3 regions of the Pseudomonas palleroniana genome follow, and region 2 is predicted to be linked to each of the others. Evidence: riboswitches for the same ligand, from Rfam matches in the RefSeq annotation. Region 2 holds a riboswitch; each other region holds the start of a gene.

Region 1 (7,448 bases), 1.5 Mb from region 2:
GCCACATCACGGCGCGCACCCGTGGGCAGTGCCGGTGCAGGCATATCGCCCCACTGGCCTTGGCCAGGAGAAGGATCGGACTGCTTGGGCGACTGGCCCTGATGGGGAGGACCGGCAGGCGGTGATTGCTCCTGACGGCGATGGCGCAAGGCAAATTCGGCCACGGCGTCGATATCTTCGTCGGCGATGGCATCAGCCCCTCGCCAAGCGGCATGCGCCCTGGCGCCGCGCAGCCAGACAAGGTCGGCACGCAAGCCATCGACACCCGCCGCAAAACAGCGCTCGGTAATCTTTGCCAGGGCCTGGTCATCCAGCGCGATACCGTCTAGCCGCGCCCGGGCCTGGGTGCAGCGTTCACGCAACTCGGCCTGTTGCCCGGCCCATTGCGCACAGAAGGCGTGAGGATCGCGGTCAAAGTCCAGCCGACGCCGAATGATCTGCCCGCGTTCGGCGGGCAAGGTTTGGCCGCTCAACGCCACATTGAAGCCGAATCGATCGAGCAACTGCGGGCGCAGCTCACCTTCCTCCGGGTTCATCGTGCCGATCAGCACAAAGCGCGCCGAATGCCGATGGGAGATGCCGTCCCGCTCGATCAGGTTAGTGCCGCTGGCAGCCACATCCAGCAACACGTCCACCAGATGATCCGGCAACAAGTTGACTTCATCGACGTACAACACGCCGCCATCGGCCTTGGCCAACACGCCGGGGGAAAACTGCGCACGACCTTCGCCCAGCGCGGCGTCCAGGTCCAGGGTGCCGACCAGCCGCTCTTCAGTAGCGCCCAACGGCAAGGTGACGAACTGACCGCTGGCCAGCAAATCCGCCAGGCCACGGGCCAAGGTGGACTTGGCCATGCCGCGCGGGCCTTCGATCAGCACGCCGCCGATCTTCGGGTCGATGGCCGCCAGGCACAGCGCCAGTTTCAATGCATCGGCGCCGACCACGGCGGCCAGTGGGAAATGTGGCGTATCAGTCATCAGCTGTCTTCTTCTATATCCAGCAACAGGTTTTCCAACGCCTCGCGATACGCACCCGGCTCCTGCCACAGGCCGCGCTGCTGGGCTTCAAGCATGCGTTCGGTCATGTCGCGCAGCGCGGCCGGGTTGTGCTGTTGCACAAAGGCCCGGGTGTCGGGGTCGAGCAGGTAGGCGTCGGCGAGCAAGGCGTATTGATGATCATCGATCAGCGCCGTCGTCGCGTCGAAGGCGAACAGATTGTCCACCGTCGCCGCCATTTCGAAGGCACCTTTATAACCGTGGCGTTTGACCCCGTCGATCCACTTCGGGTTGGCGGCACGGGAACGGATCACCCGGTTCAACTCTTCCTTCAAGGTACGGATCTTCGGCAAGTCCGGCTGGCTGTGGTCGCCATGGTAACTCGCGGCTTTGGCGCCACTGAGGGTTTCCACGGCGGCGAGCATGCCGCCCTGGAACTGGTAGTAATCGTTGGAGTCGAGCAGGTCATGCTCGCGGTTGTCCTGGTTCTGCAACACCGCCTGCACCTGGCTCAAGCGCCGAGCGAACTGTTCGCGGGCGGCGCTGCCTTCATCCGAGCCACCATAGGCGTACGCCCCCCAATTGAGGTAAACCTCGGCCAAGTCCTCGCGGCTTTGCCAGAGGCGACCGTCAATGGCGCCCTGCACGCCCGCGCCATAAGCACCGGGCTTGGCGCCGAAGATCCGCCAGCCGGCCTGCCTGGCTGCGGCCTCTGCGTCCAGGCCCGAGCTGAGCAGCGCCTCGCGCTCGCTGCGCACCTTGGCCGCCAGCGGGTTCATATCGTCCGGTTCATCCAGGGCGGCCACCGCCTGCACCGCCGCGTCGAACAGGCGGATCAGGTTGGCGAAGGCATCACGGAAGAACCCGGACACCCGCAACGTCACGTCGACCCGTGGGCGATCCAACAAGCTGATCGGCAGGATTTCAAAGTCATCCACCCGTTGGCTACCGGTGGCCCACACCGGGCGCACACCCATCAGCGCCATGGCCTGGGCGATATCGTCGCCGCCGGTGCGCATGGTCGCCGTGCCCCATACCGACAGGCCGAGCTGACGCAGATGGTCGCCGTGATCTTGCAGGTGTCGCTCCAGAATCAGGTTGGCCGACTGAAAGCCAATGCGCCAGGCCGTGGTGGTCGGCAAGTTGCGCACATCCACCGCGAAGAAATTGCGCCCAGTGGGCAGCACATCCAGGCGCCCGCGACTCGGCGCACCGCTGGGGCCGGCCGGTACGAAGCGACCGCCCAGGGCATCGAGCAAGCCGAGCATCTCGGCCGTGCCGCAGCTATCCAAGCGCGGCGCCACCACCCAGCGCAGGCTCTCGATAACCGCCTTCACGTCCTCCCAGCCCGGTTCTTCCAACTGTTCCAGCGGACCTTCCAGCGCCTGCTCGATCAACCGCGCCGCATACAATTCCAGGCGTTCACGCGTATCGCCGGCGGTGCGCCACAACTGCGCGTCGAGCGCCTGCAAGACCTCGGGCCGACGCCCGGTCCAGGGCTCGGCCAAGGCACAGTCGAGGGGGTCAAAGCCCAATTCGAAAGCCTTGGCCAATACGCGCAACAGGCTCGATTGCGGACCACGGCCGTCGCCACGCGGGATGCGCAACAACGCCAGCAAGGTGTCGATACGCAGGCGGCCTGCAGGAGATTCGCCGAAGACATGCAGGCCGTCACGGATCTGCGACTCCTTCAAGTCGCACAGATAGGTGTCCAGGCGCGGCAGCCAGACGGCCGCGTCCACGTCGCTGCCCAACTCCAGTTCCTGGTCGATACGGGTTTCGCGCACCAACTTGAGGATGTCTTTCTGCAGTTCCAGTGCGCGGCGCGGGTCAAGCAACTGCGCCTCATAATACTCATCCGCCAACAACTCAAGGTCACGCAACGGACCATAGGTTTCGGCGCGGGTCAGCGGCGGCATCAAGTGATCGATGATCACCGCCTGGGTGCGCCGCTTGGCTTGGGCGCCCTCGCCCGGGTCATTGACGATAAACGGATAGATATTCGGCAGCGGCCCCAGCAATGCATCAGGCCAGCAGGTTTGCGACAGGCCCACGCCCTTGCCCGGCAGCCATTCGAGGTTGCCGTGCTTGCCCACATGGATCACGCCGTGGGCGCCATAGGTATGGCGCAGCCAGAAATAGAACGCGAGATAGCCGTGGGGCGGCACCAGGTCAGGGTCGTGGTACACCGCGCTGGGGTCTACCTGATAGCCCCGCGCAGGCTGGATCCCGACAAAGGTCAGGCCCAGGCGCAGGCCGGCGATCATCAGGCGGCCATCGCGACACATCGGGTCGTTATGAGGTGGCCCCCAACGTTCCAGCACGGCCTGACGGTTGGCTTCGGGCAAGCGGTCGAACATCGCCTGGTAATCGTCCAGGCCCAGGCTCTGGTGGCAAGGGCGCAGGTCGAGGCTGTCCAGATCGTTGGTGACGCCGCCCAGCAATTGGTGGATCAGCGCGGTGCCGCTGTCCGGCAACGCGTGCGGCAGCGGGTAGCCTTGCGCTTGCAGCGCACGCAGGATATTCAGCGCCGCCGCCGGGGTGTCCAGGCCCACACCGTTGCCAATGCGCCCGTCACGGGTCGGGTAGTTGGCGAGCACCAGCGCAATACGTTTCTGTGCATTCGGCAGCCGCGCCAGCTCAACCCAATGGCGTGCCAGTTCGGCGACAAAGTCCATGCGCTCGGGGGCTGCGCGGTAGCACACCACGTCCGACTGGCTGCGCTCACTGCGCCACGCCAGGTCCTTGAAACTGATCGGCCGGCTGATGATGCGCCCGTCCAGTTCCGGCAAGGCAATGTGCATCGCCAGGTCGCGTGGGCCGAGCCCCTGTTCGCTGGCCTCCCAGCCGGGCTGGTTGTCCTGCGCGCAGATCGCCTGGATCACCGGGATATTGCGGCGAAACGGGTACAAATGCGGGGCTTCGGGGCTGGACTGGGCAAAGCCGGTGGTGTTCAGGATCACCGCTGCGCTGACCTCGTCCAGCCAGTCTTCGACCGCCGCCAGGCAGCCGGGCTCTTTCAGGCTGGCCACCGCCATCGGCAACGGATTAAGCCCCGCCGCCTGCAGGCGCTGGCAGAACACGTCGATAAAACCGGTATTGGCCGCCTGCAAATGGGAGCGGTAAAACAGCACCGCCGCCACCGGCAACTCAGGGTTCCACTGCCGCTGCCAGTCATTGAGGCGGGCGTTGCCGTGCTGAGGATGATAAATCGCCGTGCGCGGCAACAGCTGCGGCTCGGCCCAGGCGTAATCGCGGCCCAGATAGGCGCTGGCCAGGCAGTGATAGAAATCCAGGGCATTGCCCAAGCCGCCCTGGCGCAGGAAGTGCCAGAGGCGGTCGCGTTCTTCCACGCCGACGGTGCTCAAACCACTGAGTTCCGGGTCCGGGCGATCATCGCCGGGTACCAGGATCAGCTGCACACCACGCTCGGCCAACTCCACTAACCGCTCAATGCCGTAGCGCCAATAACCAATGCCGCCGTGCAACGAAATCAGGATGACCTTGGCGTGGCGCAGCACCTCATCGACATACAGGTCGACCGAGGCGTGATTCTGCACCTGCATCGGGTTGGCCAGGCGCAAGCTGGGATAATCGTCGGGTAACTGCTGCGCCGCTTCGGCCAACAGCGCCAGGCTGGAATCGCCGCTGCACAGGATCACCAGTTCGGCGGGGGTTTGTCCAAGGTCGGCGATATTGTCGTCCGAGACGAAACCACCGGGCTGGGTCCTGAGCAGGTGCATGGGTCAGACGCTGAGGGCGGCGCGCAGTTGCGCTTCGAGGCCCGCCGCATCCAGCTCCTGGCCGATCAGTACCAAGCGCGTGGTCCGCGCTTCATCGGCGCCCCAGGCACGGTCGAAGTGTTTGTCAAAGCGTGTGCCTACGCCCTGGATCAGCAGGCGCATCGGTTTGTTCGCAATCGCGGCGAAGCCTTTGACGCGCAGGATGCCGTGTTGCACCACCAACTGAGTCAGGGCGTCGAGCAGCAGCGCTTCGTCGGTTTGCGGCAGGTCGATGGAGATGGAGTCGAAGGCGTCGTGATCGTGGTCGTGTTCCTCTTCGCCGTCGTGGTGGTGATCGTGATGGCTATGCCGACCGTCAATATGTTCTTCGGAGCCGGCACCCAGGCCGATCAGCACGTCGAGCGGCAAGCGGCCGCTGCTGGCTTCGATGATCTTCACCGCCGGCGGCAACTCCTCGGCCACTTCCAGGCGCACGCGGGCCAGGTCTTCGGGGTTGATCAGGTCGGTCTTGTTGAGGATCACCAGGTCGGCGCTGGCCAGTTGATCGGCGAACAGCTCGTGCAGCGGCGATTCGTGATCCAGGTTCGGGTCCAGTTTGCGCTGGGCGTCCACTTGGTCCGGGAAGGCGGCGAAGGTACCGGCGGCCACGGCGGGGCTGTCGACCACGGTGATCACCGCGTCAACCGTGCAGGCGTTGCGGATTTCCGGCCACTGGAAGGCTTGCACCAACGGCTTGGGCAGGGCCAGGCCGGAGGTTTCGATCAGGATATGGTCGAGGTCGCCGCGCCGCGCCACCAATTCGCGCATCACCGGGAAGAACTCCTCTTGCACGGTGCAGCACAGGCAGCCGTTGGCCAGTTCGTAGACGCGGCCATTGGCTTCTTCCTCGGTGCAACCGATGGAGCACTGCTTGAGGATTTCACCGTCGATCCCCAGTTCACCGAACTCGTTGACGATCACCGCGATACGACGGCCCTGGGCGTTGTCGAGCATATGCCGCAGCAAGGTGGTTTTGCCCGAGCCGAGAAAGCCGGTAACGATGGTGACGGGGAGTTTGGCCAGTGTTTTCATCGGATGCCCTTTTGGGGCGGGCAGACGGGACGACAGGCCCTGCGGCGGCGCGCAGCAGCGGATTTCGTCACCGGATCACCCCGCCCGGTTGAATTGGAAAATCGGTTGCGAGGCAGGTCTCCTGGCTTGGGGCTTGCGGGTCTTGCGACCGGCGCTGGCTGCGCCTTCCCGCGTTATCGGCAGTGGCGTGGCAGTCAGTTGAACCCTTCACAGTTGCGGGGGCAGCCGCGGCTTGACCGCGTTCCCTTCTTAGCTTCGACCTGGGCCGAAGAACCTCGAAGGTGCAAGGCTACAGGGGCACGACCAATTTGACTACCGTCGCCCTGCATGCTTTCCTACGTGTCTTGTTTCGGGTGCCCTGCAAAGGGTGAAACGGGAAACCGGTGAGCCATCTATGGCAAGTCCGGTGCTGCCCCCGCAACGGTAAGCGAGCGAAGTGTCACAGCCACTGTGCGAATGCATGGGAAGGCGATGCTTTCAGGCCTCTGTGCAGAGTGCCCCTCGCGAGCCCGGAGACCGGCCCGAAAAATCAGATAACAAACCCGCGGTGGGCGGGCGCTGTTCAGAACGCTGCGGGCCTGGCTCGCGGGGTTTGCATGCGCTCGTGTCACCCTGAAACCGAAGAAAAGGGACGCGCCATGTCGATCATCAGCAGCACTTCGCCCGCCACCAGTGGCACTTCTACCTTGAGCCAACGCCTGACGGCCGCCATCGGTGCGTCGATCCTGGGCGCGTGCCTGGTTTACTTCGCCGGTTTCTCGCATATCGAGGCGGTGCATAACGCCGCGCATGATACCCGCCACAGCGCCGCGTTCCCGTGCCACTGAGACCTGTCGACATGATCAAGCGTATTGCGCAAACCGCAGGTTTCACCGGCTTGCTGGCCGCCTTGCTGCTGACCTTGCTGCAAAGTTTCTGGGTCGCCCCGCTGATTCTGCAGGCGGAGACCTTTGAAAAGGCCCCGGCGACGGCCGAAGTCGCCCATGAACATGCCGCAGGCGCCGCCGCCCACACCCACGATGCCGAGGCCTGGGAGCCTGAAGACGGTTGGCAGCGTGTGCTGTCTACCACCGGGGGCAACCTGGTGGTCTCCGTCGGTTTCGCGCTGATGCTGGCCGGTCTCTACACCTTGCGCGCGCCCACCCGTACCGCGCAGGGCCTGCTGTGGGGCCTGGCCGGTTACGCGACGTTCGTACTGGCCCCGACCCTGGGCTTGCCACCCGAGTTGCCGGGCACCGCCGCGGCGGACCTGGCCCAGCGCCAGATCTGGTGGATCGGCACGGCCGCCTCCACCGCCGCCGGTATCGCGCTGCTGGTATTTGGCCGCAGTTGGCTGCTTAAAGTGTTGGGCGTGGCGATCCTCGCCGTGCCCCATATCATCGGTGCGCCGCAACCGGCAGTGCATTCGATGCTGGCCCCGGAGGCCCTGGAAGCGCAGTTCAAGATTGCCTCGCAATTGACTAACGTGCTGTTCTGGCTGGCCCTGGGCTTGATCAGCGCCTGGTTGTTCCGGCGCAATCGCGACGGCCACTACTCGGCATGACCTTGGTGGTCGGCCTGGGTTGCCAGCGGGGCTGTGAGGTTCACGCCCTGCTGGCGCTGTTTGACGCCGCCCTGGCCGAGGGCGGTATCGAGCGCC
Region 2 (7,448 bases):
GTCAAACAGCAATACCGACCGCTTGCCAACCGTCCTTGACCGCCTTCTGTTCGTCCTTGTTCACGCCGTACAGGCGCCCCGCAACATCGTAAGTAATACGCGCAAAGCGCACAAACCCCGAATTAGGCCGCAGCCGCGCATCACGCAGCGCGTCATACCAGATGCGCCCTGCGCGCTCCCAGGCAAACCCACCCAACCTGGTCGCCACCTGGTAGAACGCATGGTTGGGAATACCGGAATTGATATGCACCCCACCATTGTCCTCGTAGGTCTGGACAAAATCATCCATGTGCCCCGGTTGCGGGTCCTTACCCAACAACTTGTCGTCAAAGGCGGTGCCGGGCGCTTTCATCGAGCGCAGTGCAGTGCCTTTGATCTTTTTGGTAAACAACCCTTTGCCGATCAACCAATCGGCATCTTCAGCCTTTTGTTTCAAGGCATATTGCTTGATCAGTGAGCCGAACACGTCCGACAACGACTCGTTCAACGCCCCGGACTGATTGAAATACATCAGCTTGGCCTCATCCTCCGTGACGCCATGGGCCAACTCATGGCCAATCACGTCGAGGGCCACGGTGAAGCGGTTGAACAACTCGCCGTCCCCATCCCCGAACACCATCTGGGTCGAGTTCCAGAACGCGTTGTTATAGTTCTGGCCAAAATGCACGGTCGCGTCCAGCGCCATGCCCGCGTCGTCGATGGAGTTGCGGTCGAAGACCTGTTCAAAAAAATCGAAGGTGGCGCCCAGGCCATCATAGGCTTCGTCCACCGCCGCATCACCGCTCACGGGCTGCCCTTCACCACGGATCAGTTTTCCTGGCAGGCTGTCGCTGCCCTCGGCGCTGTAGATCGAGCGCTGTTTCTCGGCGCCCATGGCCAAGGCCAAGCGGGCCGGCCCCTTGGCGGGCACCGCGACCATGCGCAGCGAGCGGAACGTGCTGTCCTTGGCGCGGGTACGTAACGCGACGTCCCGCTGCGCCTTGTCGCCGTTGCGCGCGATCTGGTCGAGCATATAGGGCGGGATCAGGCAAAAAACCGGGTTACGCAAAGGGTGATCACACATGAACTGGCTCCTTGTTGGCATGGGGTGAACGTCCGGGTAACCGTTTCAGGATAGCCCCCAGGGGTTAACGCGTGTCATCAATTGTCATTAACCTATGTTGCAGTCGTGTTTATCCAAGGAGGACTTACCGATGCCCGCACGTAAAGCCAAGATTGACCTGTCGTACCGCCCACGGCTCGCTGACCTGCGCCCGTTGATCACTGCGAGCCCCACGCTGCTGGAGGCACGGGCGGCGACGCCCCGCGTCACCTCGGCCAACGACCTGAAGGACCGGCACGGCTACGCAGAGGATTTCCTCGGCAGTTTCGTGGTGCCCTGGCCCACGGCTGAAGGGGCCTTGGCGGATGATGTACAGGTCTTGAAGGGGGGTGGTGAGCGCCTGGACTACACGCACTTCTCGATCACCATGTCGCGCTCGAAACGGCTCGCGCTGTATGTCGGCGTCAACATCGACGGCAACCAGCACGTGGAGATTATTCGCAGCAACGACAGCTGGGCCTATGACGGTCGCTTGCCTATCGAAGCACAGGTAGGCGACGCGCTTTATGCCAACAATGGCCTGGATCGCGGCCATCTGGTGCGCCGCCAAGATCCCAATTGGGGTGACGTGGCGCAGACCGCCAACCTCGACACCTTCCACTTCACCAACTGCTCGCCGCAGATGAGCGGGTTCAACCAGAAGACCTGGCTGGAACTCGAAGACTACATTCTGGACAACACGCAACGCTGGAAAGCCAGGGCCACGGTATTTACCGGCCCGGTGTACGCCGACGATGACCGCGTATACCGCGGCGTGCAAATCCCCAAGGCCTTCTGGAAAGTGGTCGCCTACCTCAACGACGACGGCAAACCGTCCGCCAGCGCCTACATGATCGACCAAACCCGCGAACTGGGGCAGCTCGACCTGGTGTTCGGCCAGCTCAGGACCTACCAGCGCAGCGTGATCCAGATAGAACGCCTGACCGGCATCCGCTTCGCCAACCTGGCCGACTACGACGGTTTCAGCAACGAAGAACGCGCCACCGGCACGCGAATCGAAGCGCTGATCCAGGGCCCTGAGGACATTCGTCTGTGAGCAGGCCCACCTTGGGCTATTTCACCTCGCTCTAATCAACTACCATACCGCGCCGGTTCCCAAACGGGACTAATAGGGAATCCGAAGCGCGGTCCACCCGCGTCAATCGGAACTGCCCCCGCAACTGTAGGTGCTGAGCCTGCTCCTGGATGCCACTGGACCTTGTCCGGGAAGGCCGGAGCCTGGCGACGACGCATCAGTCAGGAGACCTGCCGGCTCAAGCTCGATCACTAACCGGCGGGGTGTCCGGGAAGGACATCCTTGCCCTGCCCCATCGGCAGCGTTAATGGCTGTATTTCCACGACCGTACCTCCCCAGCTACTTGTACGGTTCAAACGGAGATTGCCCCATGCTGCCACGCTTTAGCGCATTGCTCACCGGTCTTGGCTTCTGTGCCCTGGCCCAAGCCGCCCCCAGCCAGTACCCATTGACCGTGGAAAACTGTGGCAACCCAGTCACCTTCCAACAGGCCCCTGCACGCAGCGTGACCATCGGCCAGGCCGCCACCGAAATGCTCTACACCCTGGGTGTGGCGGATAAAGTGGTCGGCACCTCGCTGTGGTTCAACGATGTGCTGCCCCGGTTCAAGGCGCAGAACGACCAGGTCGAGCGCCTGGCCAACAACGAGCCGAGTTTCGAAGCCGTGATCGCCAAGCGCCCGCAACTGGTGGCCGCCGAGCTGGAATGGGTGGTCGGCCCGCAAGGTGTGGTCGGCACCCGCGAGCAATTTGCTGAACTGAAGATTCCCACCTACGTGCTGCCCTCCGATTGCGAAGGCAAGGACAACCTGGTGGGTGCCGACGGGACGCGGCTGGAGCCTTTCCGTATCGACACCGTGTATAAAAGCATCCGCCAACTGGCCGAGATCTTCGACGTGCAGGCGCGCGGCCAACAAGTGAACGATGAGCTCAAGGCACGCCTGGCAAAATCCGTTGCCACCGCGCAAAGCAAAGGGCTCAAACAGGCCAGTGCATTGGTCTGGTTCTCCAGCGCCGAAATGGCCAGCGACCCCTACGTGGCCGGGCATAAGGGCGTTCCGCAATTCATGCTGGACACCCTGGGCCTGACCAATGTGGTGCAGTCCGATGAAGAGTGGCCTGCCGTCGGCTGGGAAACCCTGGCCAAGGCCAACCCGACCTTCCTGGTAATCGCCCGCATGGACCGCCGCCGCTACCCGGCCGACGACCATGAAAAGAAACTCGCGTTCCTGCGCACCGACCCGGTGACCCGCAACATGGATGCGGTGAAAAACAACCGCATCATCATTATTGACGCCCTGGCCCTACAGGCCAGCCTGCGCACGTTCGATGGCCTGGAACAACTGGCCGGTGCCATCGACGGCTACGACCTGCCGAAATGATCCGTCCCTTGCTCGCCCTCATCCTGCTACTGCTCGCGATCCTCGCGGGCGTGGCCATTGGTGAAACCGCCATCGAACCGCAGGTGGTGTTGCAGGTACTCGCCAACAAACTGTGGGCGGCCGGCTACGCACTGGACCCGATCGATGAAGGCGTGGTGTGGAACTACCGCCTGACCCGCACCCTGGTCGCCGCCGCCTGCGGTGCGGGGTTGGCGACGTGCGGAGTGATCTTGCAGTCATTGCTGCGTAACCCGCTGGCCGACCCATACCTGCTGGGCATCAGCGCCGGCGCCTCGACCGGCGCCGTGCTGGTGGCGCTGATCGGCGTGGGCGGCGGGTTGATTTCGCTGTCGGCCGGCGCCTTTGTCGGCGCCATGGCGGCGTTTGCCCTGGTGATTCTGCTGGCGCGCGCCAGCGGTTCGGCCAGCGGTACCGGGCAGATCATCCTCGCCGGCATTGCCGGCTCACAGCTGTTCAATGCCCTCACCGCCTTCCTGATCACCAAGTCGGCCAGTTCCGAACAGGCCCGGGGCATCCTGTTCTGGCTGCTGGGCAACCTCAGCGGCGTACGCTGGCCCTCGGTAGGGCTGGCGGTGCCGGTGGCGGTCCTGGGCCTGGCGGTGTGCCTGTGGCATCGCCGTGCGCTGGATGCGTTTACCTTCGGCACCGACTCGGCGGCGTCCCTCGGCATCCCGGTACGGCGTGTGCAGTTCCTGTTGGTGGGCTGTGCGGCACTGGTGACGGCGGTGATGGTGTCGATTGTCGGCTCCATCGGTTTTGTGGGGCTGGTGATTCCCCATGCGGTGCGCCTGCTGCTCGGCACCGGGCATTCGCGTCTGCTGCCGGCCAGTGCGCTGGGAGGCGCGCTGTTTCTGATCGCCGCCGATGTGCTGTCGCGGACCTTGATCAAGGGCCAGGTGATTCCTGTCGGCGTGGTCACCGCGCTGGTCGGCGCGCCTGTGTTTGCGCTGATCCTGATCGGTCGGAGGAACGCGCGATGAGTGTGCTGAGCTGCAACGGCCTGGGCTTCAAGGTGCGTGATGCCGAGTTGCTGCGCGATATCCATCTGGATGTTCAACGGGGCGAAACCCTGGGCATCGTCGGGCCGAACGGTTCGGGCAAATCCACCTTGCTCAAACTGCTTGCCGGTTTGCGCACGCCGGCCAGCGGCGAAGTACGCTTGGGCGGCCAACGCCTGAATGAACTGTCACGCCGTGCCATCGCCCAACAGCTGGCGGTGGTGGAGCAACAGGCCGACACCGACGACGCGATCCGCGTGTTCGACGCCGTGGCCCTGGGCCGTACGCCGTGGCTGTCGGCGTTGAGCCCATGGTCCAGCGAAGACCACGCCATCGTCACCCAAGCCTTGCATGACGTCGACGCCACGCACCTCAGCCAGCGTGCCTGGCGCAGCCTCTCGGGCGGTGAACGCCAGCGCGTGCACATCGCCCGCGCCCTGGCGCAACGGCCGCAGATCCTGTTGCTGGACGAGCCCACCAACCACCTGGATATCCAGCATCAACTGGCGATCCTCAAAGGCGTGCAGGCGCTGCCCGTGACCACCTTGATTGCATTGCATGATCTTAATCAGGCACTGACCTGTGATCGCCTGGCCGTGCTGGATCACGGCCGATTGGTGGCGTTGGGCAAACCACTGCAGGTGCTGACGCCGCAACGGTTACAGCAGACCTTCGGGGTGCAGGCGCATTACCTGACAGACCCGTTCGATGGCGCGCAGATACTGCGGTTGCGCCCCAGTTGATGGCCCATTCGGTTGGCTATCCATTGGCGAGCGTAGCCGAGCACATCCCGCGCCATATCCACGGGAAAATGGATAAACCCATGCGCCGCCTCCGGCAGCAGATACGCCTCAGCGCCAGGCCATCGCTCGGCGATCAATAAGGTGTCATCTTTGAGCGGGTCCAACTCGCCGACAAACATCAACGCCGGCGGCAACCCTGCGAAATCGCCATATAACGGCGACCATCGCGGCTGGCGGCGCTCATCATCAGTCAACCCCGGCGTCAGCATACGCAGCGCTGCAACCATCCCCGGCCCGTCCAGCAACAAGGTCTGCGGCCCCGCCGTGCGCACGCTCGGCGTACCGGTCAAATCATAAACGCCGTAATACAACACCGCCCCGCTGACCCGCCGGAGCAAGTGCGGCCATTGCTTGAGCGCCAGTAACGTCGCTGCCGCCAGGTGCCCACCCGCCGACTCACCGACGACGATCACCGGCAAGTCGGCGAACTCCGCACAGTCCTCCAGCAACCAACGGGCGGCCGTCAGGCAGTCGTCCAGCAGGCCCTCGAGCGGCGTGTCCAGCGCCAGCCGATAGTCCACCGACACCACTGCCACGTCGCAGGCGTTGACCATGGCCAGGTTGAGGTCGTCATCCATCTGCGCATTGCCGATGACCCAGCCGCCGCCGTGGATATCCAGCACCACGCCCTTGGGTTGGCCGCGTGGGCGCAGGATACGCACGGGCACCGTCCCGATGAGCCGGGTTTCAGCCTCGGGGGCCTTCTTGAGCTTTTGGCTGACCCGCAACAACGCCTGGATCAAACGCGGCGTCACGCGATTGCGGATTTTAAAGCGTGGCATCCAGGCGAGTTTCTGGTTGAAGCGACGCATCTGGGCCAGTTCAGGCTCACTGGCGGACCAGGGTTTAGGCGCCATCAGCGGTTATTGCGCAGGATCGAGAAGTTCAGCGCCGCCGCCACACACAGCCACGCCAGGTAAGGGAACAGCATCAGGCCGGTGATCAGGTCCAGGCGCACCGCCAACACCACCATCGCCGCCACGGTCACCCACAGCACCGCGATAATCAGCATCCCGGCGAGGATCCGATGGGCACCGAAGAACACCGGCGTCCACAGCGTATTCAAGGCAATCTGCGCTGCCCACAAGGCCAGGACGATTTGGCTGCCGGGAATCAGGCTGAGACGATAACCGGCCCAGGCCAGCAGCAGGTAGATAAGGGTCCACGCGACCGGAAACAGCCAATTGGGCGGCGTGAAGCTGGGTTTGACCAGGGATTCGTACCAGGCGCCGGGCTTGAAAAGTAGGCCGGTACTGGCAGCGGCGATGCAGGCGAGCAGGAAGATGAAAAAAGTCATGGTCGGTCCTTGGCTGGGCATTTCATGCTTGGACGTACCGCACTCGGGTAAAAGTTCACTGGCGTACCCAAGCTAAGCAGGCGCCACAATCCTCAACCAAGGCCAACGCGCCTGGTAACTCCTGGCCTTCTGCGCAAACAATGCCGGCTCCGGATGCTGCGGGTTGATACGCAACACCCCCTGCGCCACATCCTCCAACCCGTACGGCGCATACACCTCGCCCGTCGCAATCTCCAGGCCGATGCACGTGCCCGCCACCAGGTAACGATCAATCCCCTGCCTGGCCGTGTGCAACTGCGGATAAGGCCGACCGAACCGCTGCGCGTACCAAAGGTGCACCCGCGCCTGATTCTTCACCTCAACGTTGACGCCCAGGTCCTGGAACAGCACTTCGGCCGAACGGATCACCGCATCCTCGGCCTCGTAGGACAAGTCCGTATCGAAATAAAAAACGTCGTAGTCCTTGACGCCCTGGTCAGCAGGCAGCTTCGCCTGATGATTCCACACCGCCTGGAACAGGCAGCCCGCCGTGAGGAAACACTGGTCCACCCCGAGGTCAGGCAGGCGCGCGGTGATTTCGGCGTTGATAGGGTTGGCCATGGCCAGGTCGAGCAGGGTTTTGACGGTCAATGTCATGGTCATCCCTTTCAATCGTTTTCCAGCGGCCAACTGTACAACAGGGCCACGACTCTTAGCGCAACAGATGCACCGCCAAACCGACCAGCGCGCAAGCGATCAACACCTGAATCACCCCGCGCTTGAAATAAAACAGGGCGACCGCCGCCATCAGTGCGATCAACGCGGAAGGCCAATCAAGGCTGGCGCTGAAAC
Region 3 (7,448 bases), 260 kb from region 2:
GGGTTGGACGGAAAGTAGAAGTGTACGTACGAAGCGGTCATCCGCCCCTGACGATAAACCGCTTCGGCGCCGCGCCCACCATTGGGGCTCAAGCCTCGGGCAATCGGCTGCCACTGGGTGCTGGTCAGGGAATGGTGATAGGTGTGGCCGCGCAGCACCCCCTCCGGCAAGTCGACACTTTGCAGGGCCAGGGCGGCGAGTTTCTTTTGCATCACTGCGTCACCCTGCAGCAGGCCGACCAGTTCGGCGCGGGTGCCCTCAACGTCCGTGAGCGAGTCCAGCAGGTAGAGCATCCCGCCGCATTCGGCGAGCAAAGGCTTGCCGGCAGCGTGGTGGGCGCGGATGGCGTCGAGCATCGGTGTGTTGTCCGACAGCGCGCGGTGGTGCAGCTCCGGGTAACCGCCGGGCAAGTAGAGGCTGTCGACGTCAGGCAATTCACGATCGTGAATCGGCGAAAAGAAGCGTAGCTCGGCGCCCATCGCCCGCAGCACGTCAAGGCTGGCGCCATAGGTGAAGGCGAACGCTTCGTCGCGCGCCACGGCAATACGTACGCCGGCGAGCAGCGGTTCGGCCTCGATCAGCTCCGGGGCGGCAAAGCTCACCGGCGGCGGCAGAGCCACCTCGCAGCTGCTGCCCAGGGCCTGGGCGGCAGCATCCAGGCGTACATCCAGGTCATTCAATTCGCTGGCTTGCACCAGCCCCAGGTGACGGCTGGGCAACTCGATCCCGGTTTCCCGGGAGAGTGCGCCGTACCAGCGCAGGCCCTCAGTGAGACTTCCTTCAAGCAGTTGCGCATGGCGCAGGGTTCCCACGCGGTTGGCCAGCACGCCGGCGAACGGCAAGTCCGGCTGGTAACGCGCCAGGCCCAAGGCCAGGGCACCAAAGGTCTGAGCCATGGCGGTGCCGTCGATCACGCCCAGGACAGGCACGCCGAAGTGACGGGCCAGGTCGGCGCTGGACGGGGTGCCGTCGAACAGGCCCATCACGCCTTCGATCAGGATCAGGTCGGCCTCCCCCGCAGCTTCCCACAGTAGACGACGACTTTCCTGCTCGCCGACCATCCACATGTCCAACTGATAGACCGGCGCACCGCTGGCACGCTCGTGGATCATCGGGTCGAGAAAGTCCGGCCCGCACTTGAACACGCGTACCTTGCGCCCCAGGTTGCGGTGCAAACGGGCGAGCGCGGCGGTGACGGTGGTTTTGCCCTGGCCGGACGCCGGTGCGGCAATCAACACGGCTGGGCAATGACGGGGCTGGTTCAAAGTTCGACGCCCTTCTGTGCCTTGATACCGGCCTGGAACGCGTGCTTGAGCATGCCCATTTCGGTGACGGTGTCGCCCATTTCGATCAGTTCAGGCTTGGCACCGCGCCCCGTCACGACCACGTGCTGCATCGGCGGGCGGGCTTGCAGGTCGCTCAGTACCTGATCCAGGTCGAGGTAGCCGTGCTTGAGGGCAATGTTCAACTCATCCAGCACCACCAGGCCAATGCTCGGGTCTTGCAGCATTGCGCGGGAAACCGCCCAGGCAGCCTCGGCAGCGGCGATGTCGCGCTGACGGTCCTGGGTTTCCCAGGTAAAGCCTTCGCCCATCACATGAAAACGCACTTGTTCGGGGAAGCGGCGGAAGAACAATTCCTCGCCGGTGCTGTTACGCCCCTTGATGAACTGCACCACACCGCATTGCATGCCGTGGCCCATGGCGCGAGCGAGCATGCCGAACGCCGAACTGCTTTTGCCTTTGCCGTTGCCGGTCAGCACCAGCAGCAATCCGCATTCGTTGGGGGAGTTGGCAATCCGCTCATCGATGACGGCTTTTTTGCGCAACATGCGCGCCAGGTGGCGTTCATCGCGGTCAGGGGAATCAGTCATGGCAGCTCTCCGTTGGGGCTGAACAAAAACGGCGGGCAGAAAAAAGACCAAACAGACAGCCAAGCATCGCCCACCGTGATGCTGTTGGATGTTTCAGGCCGGTCTCCGGGCTCATGAGTGGCGCTCTACAAAAGAGCAAGCCGACGTTGCGCCTTCCCATATCGCGGGGCGATACAGTGGCAAAAGGCAGCGTCTTGACTCATTTACCGTTGCGGGGGCAGCGCCGGGATCGCGGCAGCACTGTGTACAAGCGCGCTCACTCACCGGCTTCCCTGTTTCACCCTGTCGACCCCTAGGTCACAGAGCACCTGGAACAAGCCGCGAAGGTTAGTGGGTTGGGGGTGGAGCGTCAATTAAAGCTGGCCGGACAAGCCAAAGCGGCAAGCGGGCATTGCACCCGCTTGTTGCAGCGTTGGGCGGTGTTTATGGATTACGAGCCAGGTTTGCCGGCAGCACGCGCTTGGCACTCAAGTAAGCATTTTGCCAATACGCTTTGGCCAACGTATCCAGCTTCACTGTACCGCCAGTCTGTGGGGCGTGTACAAAACGCCCCTCACCCACGTAGATACCGGCATGGCTGACCTGCGAACCGCCGCCCGTGGCGAAAAACAGCAAGTCACCGGTTTGCAGGTTTTCCTCACTGACATTCTGCGCACGCATCACGATCAATTCGCGGGTGGTACGCGGCAACGAGATGCCCGCCGCATCACGGTAGACGAAACCGATCAGGCCACTGCAATCAAACCCGGAATCTGGCGTGTTGCCGCCCCAACGATAAGGCGTGCCGACCAGGCCCAGCGCACGGAAGAGCACGTCTTCGGCAGCTGGCGAGAAACTCTGTGTGGAGTAATTGAACACCGGCTTGGGCTTGACGGCCACTGGAGCGGGTGGTGGGCGGCTTGCGCAGGCGCTGAGGAGCGCGGCACAAACAAGCAGAATGAGGCGGGCTGAGGTCGACATGGGCAGAACAATCCTGGTCTGGATGCGGCTTTTCGCTGCCGAACGCTGAAAACCAGAACGCGCAAGCAAAGCTTGCGCGAACGGATTCCAACAATATCCAGGGATTCTAGCGCTTACACGTCAAACTTCAAGTATCACTTTAACTTTACTTGCTAGCGGTAACCGTAGTCGGGGCCATCGCGAGTGCGCGCTTGGCTTCGATGAAGGTTTTGCTCCAGTAGCTGTCACCCAGGCTGTCGACGCGAACACCACCGCTGCGACGGCTGCTGGAGTGAATAAACTGGTTATCGCCCAAGTAGATACCGGCGTGGCTGACACGACCACGACCCGCTGTGCTAAAGAAAAGCAGATCACCCGGCTTGAGGTTGTTGCGTGCGACCAACGGTGCATTCACGTTGATCATTTCGCGCGTCGAGCGTGGCAGGTTCATGCCGGCTTCTTCACGAAACAGATAGCCGATGAAGCCGCTGCAATCGAAACCGGCTTCAGAGGTACCGCCGAAACGGTAACGGGTACCGATCAGGGACATGCCGCGTTCAAGAATGCTGTCGGCCAGAACTGGGAGCTGGTAAGGCTTGTTGCCGGCGAAGTCGGCCAGTTCCTTTTCGGTTGCCACTTCTTCTTCATAGACAGTCGAAGACTGGGAAGCAACGAATTTTGCCTGGGACTGCTGTTGGGTTTTGTGCTGCTCAGCCACTTGTTGAGGGTGGGAGGCGCAACCAAACAACAGGGTAACAAGTGCGAGGGGCACGAGGGGTGCGAAGCGATTTAGCATGGGCACGACCGTGGCTGATGTGTAAAGAAGTCGAGACTATGCCTTCTATCACATCGATTTGCAAATTCAATCGTGCTCTATGTGACTTCTTGTTTTGACCATGACATCTAAGCCCTTAACACCCCATACCTGCCTTTTGCGCGGCCAAAGTGGCCAAGACGCAGGTTTTCTGGCGCCTGAAATATGCCGAAAGCACCGAAATGACTGGGCTGGCTACCAGCCAAGGGTTTCTTTGAGGAAGGGGATGGTCAGCTTGCGCTGGGCTTGCAAAGAGGCTTGATCGAGCTGTTCGAGCAAATCGAACAACGCGCTCATGCTGCGGGTGCCACGAGTGAGGATGAAGTGCCCGACTTCGTCGGTGAGGTGCAGGCCGCGACGGGATGCACGCAGTTGCAAGGCCCGCAGCTTGTCTTCGTCGGACAAGGGGCGCATCTGGAAAATCAGCGCCAGGGTCAGGCGTGATTTAAGGTCGGCCAGCTTGACCGGCAATTCACGCGGCGATGTAGAGGCGGCAATCAACAAGCGCCGACCACTGTCGCGCAAGCGGTTGAACAGGTGAAACAACGCCTCTTCCCAGTCCGCCTTGCCGGCGATCGCTTGCAGATCATCCAGACACACCAACTCGTACTGCTCAAGATGGTCGAAGATCCCGATACCACGGTCCATCAACTCAGCCAACGGCAGGTACACCGCCGGCTCCCCCATCTGCTCGAAACGCAAGCACGCGGCCTGCAACAGGTGAGTACGCCCCACACCGTGCTTGCCCCACAGATAGATCAGGCTTTCAGTCCACCCGGCGTCGGCTTCGCAGAGCCGCTCGACATAGCCGAGTGCAGCGGCATTGGCGCCTGGGTAGTAGTTGATAAAGGTGGCGTCATCACGCAGACGCACCCCTAGGGGCAGCTGAATCGGTTTCATGCTGACTGAACGGCTCCAAACGAACCGTGAGTGGCCTCTGTGTAAAGTTTGCAAAGTTTATACCCGTGACGCCAGGCGCACAATGCAGCAGACAACAAGCAAAATCAAAGGTTTGCGTCAGCCTGGGGCTGTTTGCGCAAATTGTTTGACACCCTGCCTCCCAGAAACAACAAACCCGGCCGAGGCCGGGTTTGTCATGCAGAGGTTACAGCTCAGGATCTTCGACCCCCGTGTACACATCGGAATCCTTGTACAGATCGTGCACATGACGCACCAGCACCATGATCACCGCCGCCACCGGCAGCGCCAGCAGGATGCCAGTGAAGCCGAACAGTTCACCGCCCGCCAGGATCGCAAAGATCACCGCCACCGGATGCAGGCCGATCCGGTCGCCTACCAGCAATGGCGTCAACACCATGCCTTCCAACGCCTGCCCCACCATGAACACCGCGACAATCCCCAGCATCGGGTACAAGTCACCGCCAAACTGGAACAGCCCTGCCACCAGCGCCGAACCAATCCCGATCACAAACCCCATGTACGGCACGATAGCCGCCAACCCGGCGATCAAGCCGATCAACAGGCCGAGCTCCAGACCAATCGCCATCAAACCTGCCGCGTAGATGATTCCGAGCGCGAGCATCACCAACAACTGACCGCGCACGAACGCGCCAAGCACCTCATGGCACTCGTTCGCCAGGGACACAATGCGTTCCTCACGATCACGCGGCAGCAGGCTGCGGATCTTGGCCATCATGAGGTCCCAGTCGCGCAGCAAGTAAAACGCCACCACCGGGATCAGCACCAGGTTGGTCAGCCAACCAATCAGCGCAAGGCTGGAGGCCGTGGCCTGGCTGAGCACCGCACCGACAATATCGGTGGTCTGCCCCATATGCTCACTGATTGCCGCCTTGACCTTGTCGAACTTCCAGAAGCCATCCGCCAGCCCCAACTTGGCCTGGGCCCACGGCATCGCCGTGTGCTGCAACCAGTCGAGCATTTGCGGCGCCAGTTCATACAAGCGAAACAACTGCTTGGCCAGCATCGGCACCAGCACCAGCACCAATGTGGTGATGATCAAGGTAAACAGGACAAACACCGTCACCACACCCCAGGTGCGTGACATGCCGACTTTCTCCAGGCGATCCACCACGGGATCGAACAGGTAAGCGAGCAGCAACGCGACCAGGAACGGCGTCAGGATCGAATGCAGCAGGAATACAAAAACGCATAGCAGGACAATCCCGCCAAGCCACACCCAACGACGCGTATCCGCCATACACCACTCCATCTGTCAGTGACTGCCTTCCTCTATATAGAAGAAGGACGATTATTTACCAATGAAAACGTAGTTGCGCCTGCGGCTCGGGAGTTGCGGGCGCCTGGGTGCCGTCTGCCACCGGTTGCTGGGCCGGCGCCTGACCGGCAGGCACTTCCTGCAACTTGGCCAGGCTCAACTGAGTACGCAGTTGATCGGCACTGCCATTGACTCGATACACAATACGGCTGCCATCCACGAGCAGCGGCTGGCCCCCAAAGGGCTCCAGAAGATGGCCCAGGGCTGCGTAGCGCTCCAGGTTCATGCCCTGCACTTCCAGCAACTGCTCGGTACTGACACCGGGCTTGACGGCAAACCGTGGCGCCAGCTTTTCGCTGACGGCCAACATGACGGCATCGGCTACCGCTCCGGTATCGGCCCCCTGGGCGGTGCCCTGCTCGCTTTTGTCACCCAGCCACAGGCGCCATTTGGCCTGCCACTGATTGCCATCCTGGCGGGCGTGCACCGCCAGCAATGCATCGGCGCCGTAACGCTCGGAGGCTGCGCGCAGTGGCGTGGCATCCGCGCTTTCAAGATTGGGAGCGGTGGCGACCACCTGCTCATCCAGGTCGCCCAGCGGCAGACGCAACGGCAAGCCACGATGCTGCGCGGCCCGGCGCAGGGCCTGGGCAACGGCTTGACCATCGCCGACCAGGCTGCTGCCGTCCGTGGAATCGTTGAGCCACCAGCCGAGAATCGACGGTCGGTTGCTGCCCCAGATTGCCAAGCCAGCCTGTCGCAACGCGCGATCGGTGCTGACCGGGTCGAAATCCACCTGCAGGCTTTCCGGCGGACCGGCGTCGTAGCCGTACTGGGTAATGATCTGCTGCGGGTCTTTGCGAATCGCCGCCAGGCCCGGGCCATCGGCGGCCTTGGCGTCGCCGGTCAGGCGGATCACCAGGGTCTGCACGGCGCGCTGGGTCGCCTGGTCGCGTTCTTGGGGCGACTGGCTGCTGACAGGTTCAAGTACTTGGTAGAGGCCATTGAGGGTTTCGGCATGACTCGCCAGGCTGACCAACGACAAACAGCCTGCAAAAAAGAATTTACACAAACGCATGGAAGATTCCCGAACGACAAAATTAACGGGTAGAACAGGCCGCCTGAACTCGGCTCGACAAGGCTGTGACCACACCGACCGACAAAACATTCACAGGAGCCCGGTAAGTTTTCGTACTGTCATAACGATAGCGGGTTAAGGCTATACCTTAATACACACGACGAGAGCGGCGATTAGCATTTTTAACCGCGTTTTTTAACCTTTATAGCCCTGCCCGTCGGCGCGAGGATGGCCGCTGCCCCTCAAGCCTGATAAAATCGCGCGCCTTCGCAGACCGTCAATGGCTGGGCCTTTTACCAAAAGCCCCTGGCCGCTCGGTCGTTACCCCTGAATCCCCCCTAAAGGCCTGGATCATGAGCAAGCAACCCTCCCTGAGCTACAAGGACGCCGGTGTAGACATCGACGCCGGTGAAGCATTGGTCGAACGCATCAAGAGCGTCGCCAAGCGCACTGCGCGCCCTGAAGTCATGGGCGGCCTGGGCGGTTTTGGTGCCCTCTGCGAAATCCCGGCCGGCTACAAGCAGCCTGTGCTGGTCTCCGGCACCGA

Evidence for each region. A riboswitch is a leader RNA that binds a small molecule or an ion and turns the genes downstream of it on or off. The one in region 2 is predicted to bind cobalamin.
Region 1: it holds a riboswitch for cobalamin, as region 2 does, so the genes downstream of both, cobW (cobalamin biosynthesis protein CobW) here and MJP36_RS11945 (ABC transporter substrate-binding protein) in region 2, are expected to answer to the same signal.
Region 3: it holds a riboswitch for cobalamin, as region 2 does, so the genes downstream of both, cobO (cob(I)yrinic acid a,c-diamide adenosyltransferase) here and MJP36_RS11945 (ABC transporter substrate-binding protein) in region 2, are expected to answer to the same signal.

Annotation. Positions count from the first base shown of each region.
Region 1 covers NZ_CP092411.1:4,097,080-4,104,527, forward strand. Annotated here, with positions in the region: gene MJP36_RS18565 (magnesium chelatase ATPase subunit I) at 1-977, opposite strand, end outside; gene cobN (cobaltochelatase subunit CobN) at 977-4,738, opposite strand; gene cobW (cobalamin biosynthesis protein CobW) at 4,742-5,809, opposite strand; cobalamin riboswitch at 5,904-6,102, opposite strand; cobalamin riboswitch at 6,144-6,348, shown strand; gene MJP36_RS18580 (CbtB domain-containing protein) at 6,448-6,636, shown strand; gene MJP36_RS18585 (CbtA family protein) at 6,648-7,352, shown strand; gene MJP36_RS18590 (cobalamin biosynthesis protein) at 7,349-7,448, shown strand, end outside.
Region 2 covers NZ_CP092411.1:2,598,481-2,605,928, reverse strand. Annotated here, with positions in the region: gene MJP36_RS11955 (M4 family metallopeptidase) at 2-1,063, opposite strand; gene MJP36_RS11950 (DNA/RNA non-specific endonuclease) at 1,194-2,138, shown strand; cobalamin riboswitch at 2,175-2,369, shown strand; gene MJP36_RS11945 (ABC transporter substrate-binding protein) at 2,488-3,498, shown strand; gene MJP36_RS11940 (FecCD family ABC transporter permease) at 3,495-4,499, shown strand; gene MJP36_RS11935 (ABC transporter ATP-binding protein) at 4,496-5,260, shown strand; gene MJP36_RS11930 (alpha/beta hydrolase) at 5,206-6,177, opposite strand; gene tspO (tryptophan-rich sensory protein TspO) at 6,177-6,617, opposite strand; gene MJP36_RS11920 (nucleotidyltransferase family protein) at 6,690-7,253, opposite strand; gene chrA (chromate efflux transporter) at 7,309-7,448, opposite strand, start outside.
Region 3 covers NZ_CP092411.1:2,339,243-2,346,690, reverse strand. Annotated here, with positions in the region: gene MJP36_RS10770 (cobyrinic acid a,c-diamide synthase CobB) at 1-1,265, opposite strand, end outside; gene cobO (cob(I)yrinic acid a,c-diamide adenosyltransferase) at 1,262-1,873, opposite strand; cobalamin riboswitch at 1,953-2,200, opposite strand; gene MJP36_RS10760 (C40 family peptidase) at 2,297-2,833, opposite strand; gene MJP36_RS10755 (C40 family peptidase) at 2,979-3,608, opposite strand; gene hda (DnaA regulatory inactivator Hda) at 3,822-4,526, opposite strand; gene MJP36_RS10745 (AI-2E family transporter) at 4,732-5,805, opposite strand; gene MJP36_RS10740 (DUF2066 domain-containing protein) at 5,861-6,901, opposite strand; gene purM (phosphoribosylformylglycinamidine cyclo-ligase) at 7,255-7,448, shown strand, end outside.